4 regions of the Paenibacillus sp. FSL R10-2748 genome follow, and region 3 is predicted to be linked to each of the others. Evidence: riboswitches for the same ligand, from Rfam matches in the RefSeq annotation. Region 3 holds a riboswitch; each other region holds the start of a gene.
What was found. Region 3 has a riboswitch for thiamine pyrophosphate ahead of tenA (thiaminase II). Riboswitches for the same ligand answer to the same signal wherever they lie in the genome.

Region 1 (4,218 bases), on a different contig from region 3:
CAATACGGGAAGATTTTCGTATTCGGTCCCTTTAAGATGGTTTTGAACATACCATTTCTGTGCATTCGTCACAATTTGAATGGAAGGGTCATCCTGCACTAATGCAAAATAACTGTTAATCGGTGCAGTCGTTGTTCCAACAGGTTGGCGAACATAATCCAGCGTTCCTTGATGCTCTTCCTTGATCGAATCTGTCAGTTTGTAGTCAGGAGTAAACTGCACAGCCTGGTTAGTGGTACTCACAACCGGACGTACTTCAGACTGAGAGTTAGTTACGTTCCACTCGCGGTTTCTCTTTTCCAGGCTCAGGTCAATAATACCCAGATCCTTGCCCCATGAGGAAGCTTCCACAGCCGGTACGCCGTTAATGGTTCCTTTATCTAGATCTACACCCTTCATTTCTTTAAAATCAGGGCCGGGGAAAGATTTATGAGCATGCCCAAACAGAATAGCGTTAATTCCGTCCACCTGGCTTAAATATTTAACGGCATTCTCCATCATTGGCGTTTGCGGCACATCCTCATAACCTGTGTGCGCAAGCACGACAATAATGTCAGCACCTTCCGTCTTCATTTGAGGAATAAACTTTTTCGCCGTTTCCACAATATCCTTCGTAACGACTTTATCCTTCAAATTGGCTTCATCCCACTGCATAATTTGTGGTGTGACCAAACCGATGACGCCCACTCTAAGGATGTGCTCTTGGCCCTTCTCGTCCGTTACCGTTTTATCAAGAATTCGATAAGGGGTAAAATAATTTTTAGTAGCTTGCCCCCCCTTGTCAACATAAACATTCGCATTTACGTAAGGAAAATCGGCTCCCTTGAGCGATTTCTCCAGAAAATCGAGACCGTAGTTGAATTCGTGGTTACCCACTGTCGCCGCATCATAGCCCATCAAGTTCATCATCTTGTAGACTGGATGGACACCGCCTTCTTTTTCATAGGTTTTGTTTCTGGCCATATAATCGCCTAATGGATTGCCCTGTAACAAATCACCGTTATCGAACAGCATGCTGTTTCTTGTTTCACTACGCGCCTGTTGGATCAAACCAGCTGTGCTAATCAAGCCATATTCGTTGGTTTCTTTGTCTGAATAGTAATCATAGTTCATCAGCGACGCATGAATATCCGTTGTTTCCATGATCCGCAAATTCACCGTAGCGCTATCGCGAGAATCGCTAGCTGCCCAGGATGGAGCGGCCGAAAACACCAGCATGCTACAAGCCACAACTGCTGCTGTAAACCCTTTAAACCAATTTTTACGAAATAACAAAATATACCCCTCCTCATTAAGGTGTATGCCTCATATACATACTTTTGCACATATATGTAAGCCATGAACCCACCATTTCTATTTTAATCCAACGCCAGATAAAAGAGTAGTCATTTACTTAAATTATTTATGAAAAAATAATTAATTTTCTCAAAAAATAAAAAGCCAGCAAACCTCCTAAAAAACTCGGAGATTCACCGGCTTATCCATTTATATTCGTATTACTTCTTCCAAACCTGGCGCTCAGATTGCTGACCCACATACTCAATGCGTGTCGGATTCACGTCCAGAATGACATAATCGGGATCATCCGGTCCGGAAAACCATTCCTTCAAGGAATCGTTCCACACTTGTTTGCGCAGCCCCTCATCAGCTGTGATCTGGACGGTAGCCTCCACTTCTACGACTTCCTTCGTACCGCCAACTTCATAACCCAGCAGCAGATAAGCATTCGGATTGTCCTTTAGCTCCTCTACTTTATGCGTTTTGCGATCTGTCGCCAGATGAATGTTCATTCCATCGTTAAAAAGGGCCATATAGCGTACTTTCGGTTTGCCACCCTCTACCGTACCTAACGAGCAAAATTTGTTGTTATCCAAAGCCTTCACAATGGCTTGTTCCAGTTGGTTGCGATCCAATGTTTCCGTTTTACCCACAGTACAACAACTCCTTTTCACGAATTAGAATTCTCTACGGCCACGCCATTGGGCACCAGCCCATCTGAACCTACTTGCGTAGCTGTTCTGAAAATAACATGACCGGATCGAATCGAATTGATTCATGCTCATTTTCAGATCAAAGCTCACAGTAAAAGTGTACCCTGTCGTTCGGCAAATGAACCGTCACCTCTCCCTTCATGCTGGACAGACCCGCATTCAAGGCATATAATCGTCGTAGTAAACCCGAATAAATGAACCCATTAAACCATACAATGCCAGGGGTGCTGGAATCGGCCGGCTGAGAGTGTGTCCCAAGACACTGACCCTTACAACCTGATCTGGGTAATGCCAGCGTAGGAATGCTTAAGCAAGATGTGCCTTTTTTACATAGGACCATCCCTTACTTTGGTATATACAAGCGCAAGCGTCCCGGAAACTCGGGGCGCTTTTTTTGTTGAAGATTAAGTTGTTGGAAAGATCGCATCCGGCAGATGTTATTTTTAGAAAATGGGTAACTTAAGCTGTCTGATTGGACGGATAACGGGTAATTAAAGGAGAGAACACAACGATGAAGCGCATGAAAATATTAAGCCTGGGACTGATCAGTCTGTGGCTCATGGCCCTGACCCTGACCGCTTGCGGTGGAAGTCCCCCCACATCCCAAGAAGCGGCTCCCGCTACCGACACTCAAACGTCTACTCCGGCAAAGGGGCTCAAAGATGTTAAAGTCGTGCTCGACTGGACACCCAATACGAATCATACGGGACTCTATGTCGCTAAGGACAAAGGATTTTACGAAAAAGCGGGTTTGAATGTCCAAATTGTTCAACCTGGTTCAGGCGGAGCTGATCAAATGGTTGCTTCTAATGCTGCACCTTTTGGTATCAGCTACCAAGAAGGCGTCACACAGGCTCGTACGCAAGGCGTGCCGCTTGTATCCATCGCTGCGGTGATTCAGCATAATACCTCAGGCTTCGCAGCCCCGGTAGATCGTGGAATTAAGAGCCCGAAAGATTTTGAAGGTAAAAAATACGGCGGTTGGGGCTCTCCCGTAGAAGAAGCGGTCATGAAATCCATCATGGATTCAGACAAAGGCGATGTGAGCAAAGTGAAGATCATCAACATGGGCAATGCAGACTATTTTACAGCCGTGAAGCGGGATATCGACTTTGCCTGGATTTTCTACGCATGGACCGGAATCGAGGCCCAGCTTCGAGGTGAGCCATTGGATATGCTGTATGTAAAAGATTATTCCAAAAGCCTCGATTACTATACACCTGTAATTGTGAGCAACGAACAGACAATAAAAAATGATCCCGAGCTGGTCAAAGCGTTCATGGACGCTACCGCACAAGGCTATGAATACACTATCGCTCATCCGGAAGAAGCCGCAGACATCTTAAGCAAAGCTGTACCGGAGCTGGATAAAAAACTGGTACTTGCCAGCCAAAAATGGCTAAGCCCGCGTTATCAGGACGATGCCGCGCAATGGGGTGTGCAAAAAGCGGAGGTATGGCAAAACTATTCGGACTGGATGTACGAACGCAAGCTGCTCAGCAAGCCTTTGGAAGTCGATAAAGCCTTCACAAACGGTTTCCTGCCCAAGCGTTGATCATTTGTTAAAACGCTAAATAAGACTGATCTAGAGAAGTGAACAAAGCGCCACTACGCAGTCGGATGGTGCTTCCCATCGCTGCTGTACCCAGATTTCTTTTATGAATATCCAGAGGTTGAAATCTGGGTACAAAGGCGAACGCTAACGCTTGTACAGCACCATTCCGCCCACTTCGTTCTCGTTCTACTTGGTTTATTCTTTAGCTTTTCATATTATCTAAGCGCTAAGTAGGTGCGCTTGTGTGTTAAAAATGCCACACAAACCAGCTTTAAAAATAGGGTGCTTTTAAGGCGGTTGGCAGCGTAGTGGTTCATTTGAATCTGGAGAAGCGAAGCGATCGTAAGATCAAATGAACCGCGAAGCGGTCTCCCCGCCTTAAACCACCATATTTTTTTAATAACACTCCAAATAAAGGACAGGTGAATTTGCATGGCTAACACACTGCTCAGTATTCAAGTAATCCCTAAAACTCCTAATAACGAGGACTCTTACCCGTATGTAGATAAGGCGATTGAGGTCATTCAGCGCTCCGGTGTCAAACATCAGGTGAATCCATTGGATACGACCATGGAGGGCGAGCTCGACGAGTTGCTGAAAGTGGTTAAAGAAATGCACGAAGCTTTGACGGAAGCGGGCAGTCCCAGCGTCATTTCACAGATCAAAATCGCA
Region 2 (4,218 bases), on a different contig from region 3:
CCATGTCCTGTACCAATCGGTGAAGCTCCAGGCATAACGGCGTGTACTCCAAGCTCTTGTAGCCTCTTGGCTAGAATCACATCGTCCGATATGTAGGGCAGCACGATAAAGCCTTCTTCTAACAGCTTTTCACTAGCCTTCAACGTTTCAAAAGGGTCAGGCAGCAGTGTCTTGCTATCCCCAATGACTTCCACCTTAATCATATCGCACAAGCCGGAGGCTTTTGCCAATTGGGCAATACGAATGGCCTCCTCTGCTGTTGTAGCCCCTGCTGTGTTGGGAAGAAGTGTATATCGGCTCAAATCCAGCATATCGAGAAAATGCTGCTTATCCCGTTCCTCCAAGTTCAATCTCCGTACAGCAAACGTCAATATTTCCGTCTCAGCAGCCTCTACGGCTTGGGACTGGATATCCAGATCAGAGAATTTTCCTGTTCCCAACAACAACCTTGAGGTAAAAGATGCTTTTCCAATGGTTAACATGATCAACCGCCTCCCACAAAATGTACAATCTCTAGGCAATCTCCATCCTTCAGTACCGCTTCATCATGATCTTCACGGGTCAATATACGCCGATTCAGCTCTACCACTACGGTTTTCACCTTTACATCAAGCTCATGTAGCAATTGATCCACATGAGTGATTCGATTAGAAAAGGTCAGGCTCTGGCCGTTAATCGTCAGCTTCATAAGCTTTCCTCCTTGAGGAGCTCAGAAGAAAATCTACTTATCCCAAGTTCAGCCGCACCAGCCCCATTAAGCATAGCTGCCATCGCACGCCCGGTAGCATCACTCAGCAGGACACCGTTGCGATAATGCCCGACGGCAGCATATACGCCCTCGACCCCAGGGACAGTGCCTATAAAAGGATGACCTGATGCGGCCTGCGGACGTAAGCCCGCCCAAGTGCGTATAAAAGAAGCTTCACGGACGCGCGGCAGCCAAGCAGAGGCACGTGCCAGCAACCCCTCCAAGCCTCCTACGGTCACCTCTTCGTCATATTGATGCGGAAGGCTCGTTGCCCCAATCCAAAGCTCGTTATTCTGTTTAGGCACGAGGTAAATATCATCAGCATAAATGGTGTATTCTAACGGGTGATCCTTCAAGGAGACCGCTACCGCTTCGCCCTTGACCGGATAAAGTGGATATTCAAATCCAACCTGCGCTAGCAATTTCATGCTATCCAAGCCTCCAGCAATAATGACCTGATCGCAGGAAAAAAAGCCACTATCTGTTCGGACACCGCAAACTCGACCATCCTGTATGACCAGTTGCTCTGCCTGTGTACCAGACCATACCGTTGCCCCCAGCACCGCAGCAGCACCTGCATAAGCACGACAAAGCTGGACAGGAGCCACTTGTGTCTCCTTTGAACGATATATTGCCCCGATCGCTTGTTCATCCAAACCTGGAATTCGTCGGGCCAATTCCCTCGCATCCCACCAGATAGGGCAATCATCCTCTCGCGTTTTAGCAGCTTTCCAGCGTTTTTGGCCTTCAGTTTCCGTATGGAAAGGGGTCACAAATCCTTCTGTACGGAATTCCACCGAAATACCCGACAAACGCTCCAGATCACAGACAAGCTCAGGGAATGCGTCTCGACTTATGCGAGCAAATCGTGCCAGCTCAGAGTCGGTGAACTCTTCACTTTCCGCTGCCAGCATTCCAACCGCTGCTCCTGAGGCTCCCTCACCCGGGATCAATCGTTCCAGCAAGATCGTACTTCTTCCCTCCTTGGCCACATGATAAGCAATGGAACTGCCGATGACACCTCCACCTATGACCAAGCATTCAGCGTGTCCTATCGCTCTTGCCTCTGTGTGTATCTTTGGCATTTGTTTCGTGTCTCCTCTCCATAAACCATTCTGCTTTCAGCTTGCCTCTACTCTCGTTTTCTCGCTACAGGCTGTGAACTACAAGATCTGCCATTCGCCTATATTCCATCGCAGCTGCAACGGGCGACTCAGCCTTCCATATACCAGACATCACCGCAATTCCGCTTGCTCCGGCCCTATAAAGCTCCGGGATATGGTGCGGTTGTATGCCGCCCAGCGCGATCACCGGAATGTTCGACAGCCTGCAAATATGTTCAAGCTGAGCTAAACCCCGCGGTACAATACCGGGCTTACAATGGGTCTCATATACGTGACCATAAAGTACATAGTCCGCTCCTGCCCGCTCGGCAGTCTGCGCCTCCTCCAAGGAATGCACAGATACTCCACAGCGTGTACCCTTTGGAAGTAGGCTTTTCACATCCGCTACAGGTAATCCATTAGCTGGTAGCTGGACGGCTCCAACCAAAGTAAGTAAAGCTACATCCACACGATCATTTACTACAATTTGTTGCAAAGAAACTCCCTGCTCCACCATGCTGCGAGTCAAAGAAAGCAATGCAGAGGCACCATTCTGTTTTAAACGCGCGTGTACATAATGAACATACGGACAAATCACAGCAGCCACTTGGGCGGCTTGTGCAAAAGTGCCCTTTTCCATCGAAATTGCGTGTAATTCGATTTTGTCTTCACCTCACATTGGACTAAAAGATCTAAGCTTAGCCAGTCACGTCTACCAGCAGTAATGAAAGGGGATTGTATGTGAATCGTCTACGGAAGCTCGAACAACTTAAAGTGACGAAACGCAAAAAAACCACTTCCCCAAGGAAGTGGTTTAACGAACGTCCAATAATCGAACGGACAATGATATCCGTATACGTGTATCGTCCCACGCACAAACAAAAATAAGATGGTGTTGCCTTGTTTGTACGGCGCTCACTTCCCTACGCTGGCATAACCCAGATCAGGTGCAAAGGGTCCGAAATCCATTTATTCCGTCTCAGCCGCATGGGCGGCTCCCCTAGTGTGACTATTTTATTGTATAAGCTAAAGATAGCTTAGCATATTTTCCTAATTCTGCAAACCCCACTTCGTGTGAAATATGCAGAATTGGATTTAGTTGATGTTAGTTAACTTTACTTGACCACTCTTCCACATTCCACGTTTTGGTTACCCAATCCTCGTAAAAGTCCGGTTCGTGAGATACAAGCAATACGGTCCCTTTGTATTCCTTCAAGGCACGTTTCAGCTCATCCTTAGCTTTAACATCCAAGTGGTTGGTAGGCTCATCGAACAGTACCCAGTTGCTTTCACGCATTAACAGTTTGCAAAGACGGACTTTAGCCTGTTCTCCACCACTGAGCGCAGATAGCGGACGCGTGATATGCTCATTCTTTAAACCGCAACGCGCCAAATGCGCTCGTACCTCATGCTGGTTCAAATGTGGGAATTCATTCCACACATCGTCAATCGGTGTTATTTTCTCCGCCTTTACTTCCTGCTCAAAATAAGCGGGCTGCAAAAAATCACCTTGATAGGTTTTTCCACTGATTGGCGGTATTTTTCCCAATATGGTTTTGAGCAATGTCGATTTACCGACACCGTTGTAGCCAACAATAGCAATCTTTTCGCCACGTTCAATCGTCATGGACATTTTAGGCAAAAGGGCATGCGTATAACCAATCTCAAAATCAATACCCTCAAATACCGTCTTTCCGCTTGCACGTGCTTCTTTGAATTGAAAGGTTGGCTTCGCAGCTTCTTCAGGCTTATCTATACGTTCGATCCGATCAAGTTGCTTTTCACGGCTCTTTGCTCGGCCTGATGTAGAGGCACGCGCTTTATTACGCTGAATAAAATCTTCCTGTTTCTTAATAAAGTCCTGTTGCTTCTCATAAGCATCAATATGCTGAGCTTTGTTCAGATCCGCCATTTCAAGAAACTTTTCATAGTTAGCTGAATAACGGGTCATCTTGGCAAATTCAAGATGGTAAATAACATTAACGACCTGGTTCATAAACTCAGTATCATGTGAAATAAGAATAAAAGCATAGGGATAATCCTTCAAATAGCGCGTAAGCCATTCAATATGCTCTACATCCAAATAGTTGGTAGGCTCATCCAGCAGCAGGACATTTGGCTTTTCCAACAGCAACTTAGCAAGAAGCACCTTTGTCCGTTGCCCACCGCTAAGTGCAGATACATCCCGGTCCAGTCCTATGGCCGACAGACCTAGTCCATTCGCCATTTCTTCAACCTTCACATCAATGAGGTAAAAATCCCCCATATCCAGTTGCTCCTGAATTTCACCCATCTGTTCCAGCAGCACTTCCAACTCTTCAGGAGAAGCATCCCCCATTTTGTCAGTAATCTGCATCATTTCCTTTT
Region 3 (4,218 bases):
CGGATATACGCCGTGGACCCCTAAAGTATTCTGTACGGTAATGGCCGTAATAGCCGACATGCCGTAAACGCCAAGCTCCTGAAAGGTTTTGAGATCGGCTTGAATCCCGGCCCCGCCGCCACTGTCCGAACCGGCAATCGTCAGTGCTCTGGGTACACGAACGTCTGTCATCGCGCACCACCTGCTGTGGTTGTTCCGGCTTCACGGACAGTGACATGCCCCTCTAGCGAACCTGTATGTAGTTTGGCGAGCTCGTCGAGAAAGGCAATCTGGAAGCTGCCGGGCCCCAGCTCTGCGGTACGTGCTGCGGCTCGGGAAGCTGCTGCACCGTAAAATGCCAAGCCTGCTGTACCTGCGAGCAGCAGGTTGGGTTCAACAGCTGCAAAGGCACCTAACACAGAGGTCAGCAGGCAGCCTGCTCCGGTTACCTTCGTGAGCAGCGCGTCTCCACCGCTAATCATTCGTACTTCGGCCCCATCGGTGATGACGTCCTCTTTTCCAGTAATGACAACCATTGTATTGAGCGTTCGAGCAGCCCGAATTGCCAGATCGACATTTCCGCTGTCAGCACTGTCACCAGCATCTACGCCTTTAATCTCACGCGCTTCTCCAACAAGATGCGCGACTTCGGCTGCATTGCCCCGCACCAATGAGATTTTGACTTTTCTCAGGATTCGCAGTGCCGACTCAGTTCTAAAGCTCGTTGCTCCCGCACCGACCGGATCTAGCAGGACCGGAACACCGTGTGCATTCGCCGATTGTCCAGCAATGATCATGGCATCCACCAGTTCGCGGTTCAGCGTACCGATGTTTAACACGACGGCTCCCGCTATTTTTGCCATGTCTGCTACTTCCTCGGGTGCATAGGCCATCACCGGGGAGGCGCCCAATGCATACAGGCCGTTGGCCGTAAAGTTAGTGACTACCACATTGGTCATATTGTGAACGAGGGGTTTGCTGTTTTGTACCTTCGTCAGGAGATCCGAATAACTTTTTTCCCATGTACTCATAATGATTATCCTCTCTATAGTTGGTGGTTCAACAGGGCATTAACTGTACTTCACGCATCGAATTGCCAAGCTGACTATTCCAAGACCGCTGCCTGTATCTGGACCGGCCATTCTTCCTGCTTATAGGCCATGTCCCAGAACTTATATTCCAGCTGGCAGCTCAGTATAAAATGCTCAATCATCCGCTCTCGCTCAGCAGCCGTTGCGCCTTCCGCCCAAGCATCTACACGTTCTCGGAACTTGAGTGTTGTATCATCAAGCTGGTCTCCATAGAAGCCCATCCATTCATAGAACGGATGAGACTCATCCGGCTTTACTTCATCCAGCAGCCTGCGACCAATCTCGGCATACGTCCACATACATGGCAGCAGCACAGCCAAGATCTCGCCCAGGCTGCCCTCATGCGCAACCGTCAGCATGTGACGGATATAGTGATGAGCCGACGGAGCGAGCGGATATCCCTGCAACTCTTCATAGCTCACCCCTGCGACAGCACAGAAATTTTGATGCGGATGAACCTCGCTGTGGAGAATAAAAGAGATTTGTTCATTAAATACAGCCATGTCCTCCCGATTCGTGCATTTGGAGATTGCGATGCCGTATATCCGCATGTAGGCGTTCAAATATTCAAAGTCCTGTTTTACATAGTGAATCAGCTGTCCCCTTGTCAAACTTCCTTCAGCAATACCTCTCACAAAGGGATGCTCAAAAATCGCTTGAAAAATGCCGTCCGCCTGCCGACGGAGTTCTTGTGTAAAACTCAATTTCCCCACCTCCATTAAATTGAAGAGCAAGAAGTCCTGTAAGAATATAATTCCGGAACAACGCTAAAAAGCCGCCCCGGAAAAATGGAGCGGCTTCAACAATAGGCCCAATACGCAAAAAACGCTTGAAACCTTATATACGAAGGCTCCACTTTCCTACGCTAGTACGAACTAGATCAGGTTCAAAGGGTCCAAGATACATTCTTGTCTCAGCCATATTGGCTCCCCTAGTGGACTTCTATTCTTTTGACTATTACTGTACATACGTTCATACGCTATGTCAAACATAGTGTGCAAAATATTAAATTTCCTCTAGTTAGGTGTTTTGGGCTTAGTGAGGATGATGAATTACACTTTCCACTGCTTTGACCTTGGCATATTCCGGTTTCCACATTGCATCTTGTATAGCTTGTTCCACATCTGAAATGTGCGCCTGCGCTACCTGATCCTGAATCGCGGCTTTTGCAACCGCAATCGCAACAGCGTACGAAACTTCGCGTAATTTTCGGATATGAGGGAGTAGCGCACCGCCAGGCGTATTCGAATCTACACCATTGGCAACAGCAACTGCTGCCGCTGTAAACATCGCAGGGGTAATCCTTTTGGCTTTAACCACAATCGCACCCAGACCCAGTCCCGGAAAAACAAAGGCATTGTTCGCCTGTCCAATCTCAAAATTTGTATCGTTATAGGTAACGGGCTCAAAAGGACTTCCGGTTGCGATCAGTGCTCTGCCATCTGTCCACCGGATCAAATCCTCGGGTACTGCTTCTGCAAGGTTTGTAGGATTGGACATGGGCATAATGATCGGGCGTTCTACATGCTTTGCCATCTCCTTGATGATCTCTTCAGAAAAGGCACTTGCTACACCGGAAGTTCCAATCAATATCGTAGGCTTCACCTGACGGATGACCTCCAGTAGCGGTATTTTGCCGTCACCCGACCGGGTCCATGAGCTGACTTCATCCTTTTTGCGCACATACGGTTTCTGATACTCCAATACGTCTTCCATATCTTCCGTTAACAGCCCGCGATAATCAAAGGCCCAAAAGGACTTGAATGAATCATCTACGGAAAGGCCATCCTCGATCATAGCGCCCCGAATTTGATCAGCGTTACCGATCCCTGCAGCCCCTGGGCCGAAAACAAGTATTTTTTGTTCACGCAGCGGAGTCTTGGTGACACCCACCGCCGAAAGAATCGCAGCCAGGGTCACTGCTCCTGTACCTTGTATATCATCGTTGAAGGTGAGTATGCTTTGACCGTATTTTCCTATAATATGGCGCGCATTAACGCTACCCACATCTTCCCAATGTAAAAGCGCCTTCGGGAATTGCGCTAACGTTTTGCTGATAAAAGTATCAATAAACTGGTTATAGGCTTCTCCGCGAACTCGTTTATGGCGGTTTCCGATGTACAGTGGATCATTCAGCAGCTTTTCATTATTCGTGCCTACATCCAGTACAATTGGCAGCACCCGCCCAGGATGAATGCCTGCCGCAGCCGTATATACTGCAAGCTTGCCAATAGCAATGTTAATCCCCCCGACGCCCCAGTCACCAATCCCCAAAATACTTTCGGAATCTGTCACGACAATCAGATCCACATCATGGCCGCTCAAACCAGAATTATGGAATGCTTGTCCAATACCGTTCGGGTTATCTATCGACAAATATACGCCTCCAGGGCGGTTGTACTCGTGACTATATTCTTGAATCGCGGTTCCTACGGTCGGCGTGTAGACTACGGGCAGCATTTCACTCAAATGATCGGTTAGCAGCCGGTAGTAGAGTACGACATTTCGGTTGTGAAGGTCGTTGAGAGAAGCATTTTTACGCAGCATGGTGGGTTGTGCGAGAAACTGCTGATATGCCCGTACGCTCTGTTTCTCCAATGAAAGGACGGTTGGAGGAAGGATTCCTTCCAAACCCAGCTCTTTGCGTTCTTCTTCTGTAAAAGCGACACCTTTGTTCAAAAGAGGATTTGCCAACACATCCTTTCCCCGTAATGGAGTAGATAATGACCCATCGCGATTGACATAAAATGCTTCCATAGAAAGACCTTCCTTCTCTTCATTTACATATGGTAAGGATTTCACAAAATTCGATTTCAGTCGCTCCGAAGTGCAAGATATAGACGAACTAAACCATTTCGATCTATATCTTGTTCATTGAAAGTCGCTTATCGGATTTTTGCAAAATCCTCAAGATGACATGTTGTCCATAGTATGGACGTGCGAATCTGTTTTATTCTTCTATTTATCTATGACAAAATAACCGTATATTCTTCCTTCTGTTGATCTAAAAGAACTAATTTTCGATATGGATGCGCTAACTTATTCTGATGGTTTTGGTTCTAATGAATCAGGTCTAAATACTCTGTTTTTATCAAATATGAAAATCAGTTTTTCTTCTCTTATATCCTTATATATCATGGAGTGTCAG
Region 4 (4,218 bases), on a different contig from region 3:
GAAAACGGGCCTCTAGCCCTTGTTTTAGACCTAGGCACATTTTCCTCTAAAACGACCATCCTCCTAATCAACATTTTGGACACATATGACCATCTTCCTGTTTTATGTCAAAAGCGTTTTACTTTGAAAAAATGTGGGTATAATGATTGAAACATTACCAAGCAACCTACATAGCATCACGACATCAAGTACATACAAATAGTCCTATACAGACGTCCTAAGCAACTCAATCTGAATTTGACAATATGGAATTGGAGGAATGACCTACATGAATACAATGAACTTAACCGTCCACACCCTGATGCCCTTTCACCACCAATACCAACGTGCCAACGCGGTGAGTATGCAGAAGAAAGAAGATAGCTCGGAGAAGAAGCTCAGCTTTCAGGACATTTTGAATGAAAAAATGGGTAAAAAATAAGGCGCCGTTTATCCGGTTGCAAGATCCCGCTTTACATAAGCTAAAAAGCCGTAGTTTCCTACATCGACTGTAGAGAACCACGGCTTTTTTTAGTTCATTTGTTCCTAAACTCACACGTTCGTTTTACTGACCGCCATCCCGATACTGCTCTGCCTTCTCACGCATCCCGGCAGCTACTGCTTCTTGAGTGTTCAGCCCCTTATCCGCTGCATAAGCGCGAATGTCCTGCGTGATGCGCATACTACAAAATTTGGGACCACACATCGAGCAAAAATGTGCTTCCTTGGCGCCCTCTGCCGGTAGCGTTTCATCATGGTAGGACAAGGCCCGCTCGGGATCAAGCGACAGATTGAACTGGTCCCGCCAGCGGAACTCAAAGCGTGCCTTGGACAAAGCATCATCCCGCTGCTGTGCCCGTGGATGACCCTTCGCCAGATCGGCAGCATGTGCCGCAATTTTGTAGGTAATGACACCCTCGCGGACATCATCCTTATTCGGCAGACCCAAATGCTCCTTAGGCGTAACATAACACAGCATGGACGTCCCGAACCAACCGATCATCGCCGCCCCGATGGCTGAGGTAATATGATCATATCCGGGGGCAATATCCGTCGTGAGCGGTCCCAAGGTATAGAAAGGAGCTTCCTTACAAATCTCCATTTGTAAATCCACATTCTCTTTGATTTTATGCATAGGGACATGTCCTGGCCCTTCAATCATGACCTGAACATCATGCTTCCAGGCGATTTGCGTTAGCTCGCCCAACGTTTCCAGCTCTGCAAACTGTGCTTCATCATTCGCATCATAGATGCTACCCGGACGTAGACCATCCCCGAGAGAAAAGGCCACATCATAGGCTTTCATAATTTCGCAGATTTCTTCAAAATGCGTATACAAAAAATTCTCCTGATGGTGCGCAAGGCACCAGGCTGCCATGATCGACCCACCACGGGATACAATTCCCGTCATTCTATTCGCCGTCATCGGTATATACCTCAGCAATACACCCGCATGAATTGTAAAATAGTCCACTCCCTGCTCCGCCTGCTCAATCAGCGTATCGCGATACAGCTCCCACGTCAGCGCTTCTGCTTCGCCGTTCACCTTTTCAAGTGCCTGATACAGCGGTACAGTCCCAATCGGTACAGGAGAATTCCGAATGATCCATTCACGTGTTGTATGGATATTACGGCCTGTGGACAGGTCCATAACTGTATCCGAGCCCCAACGCACAGCCCAGGTCATTTTCTCCACTTCCTCCTCGATGGAGGAGGTAACCGCAGAATTACCAATGTTCGCATTGATCTTCACGTGAAAATGACGCCCAATGACCATTGGCTCACTTTCCGGGTGATTGATATTCGAAGGCAAAATGGCTCGTCCAGCCGCCAACTCCTGCCGTACAAACTCAGGCTCCACCCCTTCGCGGATCGCCGCAAATTCCATTTCGGGCGTAATGATCCCTTGCCGCGCATAATGCATTTGCGTCACTGTACGACCTTGCGAAGCACGAAGCGGACGGTTGGTCACGCCGGGAAATTCAACTGTCTCCCGTTTGGAGCCAGGTTTCAGTCCATTATCCTCCGGTTTGACGGCGCGTCCCTCGTAAGCCTCCACATCGCCCCGTTCCAGGGCCCAAGCTCGCCGTAATGGAGGCAGGCCCTGACGGATATCGACCTGATAGGCTTCGTCGGTCATGGGACCGCTCGTATCGTACACACGCAATGGCTCATGATGCTCCGTGCCCTGCGGCGTATGTGTAGGATGAAGAGCAATTTCGCGCTCTGGCACGGCAATGTCCGGCCGTGAGCCTTGAATATATACCTTACGGCTCCCTGGAAAGGGCGTTACCCCTCTGGCTTGCTCCCCGTTTGTCTTCTCTACCTCAACTTCTTTTGTTCCTACCAATCTTACTTCTGTTGATTTCAATTCTGTTCCTTTTGTTCCTTCTACTTCTGTCGGCTTCATTGTCCATTCCTCCCGTTTCGATGAAATGACACACCGATCCGGAACCATTCCCAGGGTGGCGCTGATCTATGCAAAAAAGCCGGTTCCCCAGGGAACCGGCTAATCTAACGAGGCAGCTATCCAGACAGTACGCATGTGGAATAATCCTATTCCAATGCGTCACCGTAGACAGCAGCCGCGTATACATTTCAATGGCCGATTACTTCCCTACGCTGGTATGATCCAGATCAGGTGCAAAGGGTCCGGAATCTTGCACGATTCCATCTCAGCCCGGCATTACAGGCTCCCCCAGTAACTGTGATACTTCTATTCACATGAGGCGGCTATAACAGATATCCCGCCATCCTTACCAGACTACTTTAAATTTATGGCTTTGGCAACCCTTCTAGGTTCCCTTTACCAAGGAGACGCTCCCCATCAAATCACTCTGCTTGCTTCAACTGTGTTCATTCTTGTTACGGAAGCATAAGCCCCATTTCCTTCGCCGCTTCAATCAAAATCGGAGCAAAGTCATGTAGCGTCTCGGGTGCAAGCCGACTGACCGGACCGGATACAGATAAAGCCGCAGTGACCTGTCCCTTCCGGTTTACAATTGGGGCAGCCACAGCAGCAGCCCCTGGCTCCCGTTCTTCATAGCTGGTCGCATAGCCCTTCTCGCGAATGTCCTGCAGCTGGGCTTTATAGACCTCCGGGTCTACTGAGGACGGCCATTCATCCCCGCTTAGCAGGGCTTCCAGCTCCTGCGGCGGCATAAAGGCTGCCAGCACTTTGCTGGAGGCCCCTACAGCCAGCGGCATACGCGCACCTACAGGCGCAACCCTGCGGATCGCCTGATTGCTCTGCACGGCTTGTATGCGAATACGCATGCTGCCGTCACGTAAGTACAAGCTGACCGTCTCGCCCAGACGATCACGTAGTCCTTCCATTGCAGGCTGTAACAACACCGCCGGCTCGTCGCTTTGGGACAAGTGCGTGGATAGCTCCCAAATGCGGAAGCCAAGTCGATATTTTTCCGTTTCGGCATTCCGAACGACAAAGCCCCGATCCTCCAACGTAGTCAGCAGCCGATGAACCGTGCTTTTATGTAGACCAATTTTGGAGGCAATCTCCGTCAGGCCAAGATCCGAATCTGCGGTAAAACACAGCAGTATATCAAGTGCACGCTCTACAGCGCGAACGGTTAATTTACGGTCTTCCATCGTGAACCGCTCCTCTTGTATCCATATTCGTTTCACACTATGAAACATGGTTACATAAATTATATAGAATAGTCGCGGCTACTGTAAACCGATGTTTTTGTGACAACCATATTACAGAACGAGAACAAACATCGACAATTCTTTGCATCATTTTTACTTTTCCGGTTCAGGCGTTGACTTTGGATAATCCCCATCATACGATAATAGGTATCTATACGGATCTACACTACTATTTTCAAGTGGAATTATACCTAAATTCTATGAAACGAAGATCAATTTTATATAAGGAGGCTCTTACATGATTTCGACATCCCAGCGCAACGCTCAGCTACAGACCGCTGTTCAGGAGCCGTCCACCCCACTCTTTAATCCCCGTCTGCTGCGGTTCAAGCACGTTGTGATTGCTCTGCTGCTGTCGGTCGTCTTTTTTCTGTTGTTTTGTTTTATTGCCTTGCATGCTTACATCGCATGGGTACTTACGAATCCCACCGTTGCACCACTGTACTCTAATCCGATGCAGGCCAAAAGCATGCCTTATGAGGAAGTCAGCTTCCCTGCCAAGGATGGTAGCCGCATGGTACAAGGCTGGTATATCCCGGCGGATCAATCGCGGAAAACGATTATTTTCAG

Region 1: linked by a shared signal. The riboswitch ahead of NSS66_RS16355 (ABC transporter substrate-binding protein) and the one ahead of tenA (thiaminase II) in region 3 are both predicted to bind thiamine pyrophosphate.
Region 2: linked by a shared signal. The riboswitch ahead of NSS66_RS06975 (thiamine phosphate synthase) and the one ahead of tenA (thiaminase II) in region 3 are both predicted to bind thiamine pyrophosphate.
Region 4: linked by a shared signal. The riboswitch ahead of thiC (phosphomethylpyrimidine synthase ThiC) and the one ahead of tenA (thiaminase II) in region 3 are both predicted to bind thiamine pyrophosphate.

The regions. Positions count from the first base shown of each region.
Region 1 covers NZ_JBBOTK010000005.1:54,361-58,578, reverse strand. The annotation lists gene NSS66_RS16365 (bifunctional 2',3'-cyclic-nucleotide 2'-phosphodiesterase/3'-nucleotidase) at 1-1,275, opposite strand, end outside; gene NSS66_RS16360 (pyridoxamine 5'-phosphate oxidase family protein) at 1,497-1,931, opposite strand; TPP riboswitch at 2,202-2,311, shown strand; gene NSS66_RS16355 (ABC transporter substrate-binding protein) at 2,503-3,546, shown strand; gene NSS66_RS16350 (MTH1187 family thiamine-binding protein) at 3,979-4,218, shown strand, end outside.
Region 2 covers NZ_JBBOTK010000002.1:138,281-142,498, forward strand. The annotation lists gene NSS66_RS06960 (thiazole synthase) at 1-482, opposite strand, end outside; gene thiS (sulfur carrier protein ThiS) at 485-688, opposite strand; gene thiO (glycine oxidase ThiO) at 685-1,833, opposite strand; gene NSS66_RS06975 (thiamine phosphate synthase) at 1,898-2,491, opposite strand; TPP riboswitch at 2,755-2,863, opposite strand; gene NSS66_RS06980 (ABC-F family ATP-binding cassette domain-containing protein) at 2,957-4,218, opposite strand, start outside.
Region 3 covers NZ_JBBOTK010000006.1:101,244-105,461, reverse strand. The annotation lists gene thiD (bifunctional hydroxymethylpyrimidine kinase/phosphomethylpyrimidine kinase) at 1-171, opposite strand, end outside; gene thiM (hydroxyethylthiazole kinase) at 168-1,010, opposite strand; gene tenA (thiaminase II) at 1,085-1,774, opposite strand; TPP riboswitch at 1,911-2,013, opposite strand; gene NSS66_RS18565 (NAD-dependent malic enzyme) at 2,106-3,827, opposite strand.
Region 4 covers NZ_JBBOTK010000005.1:412,929-417,146, reverse strand. The annotation lists gene NSS66_RS17960 (hypothetical protein) at 269-421, shown strand; gene thiC (phosphomethylpyrimidine synthase ThiC) at 545-2,389, opposite strand; TPP riboswitch at 2,577-2,689, opposite strand; gene NSS66_RS17950 (IclR family transcriptional regulator) at 2,845-3,588, opposite strand; gene NSS66_RS17945 (alpha/beta hydrolase) at 3,887-4,218, shown strand, end outside.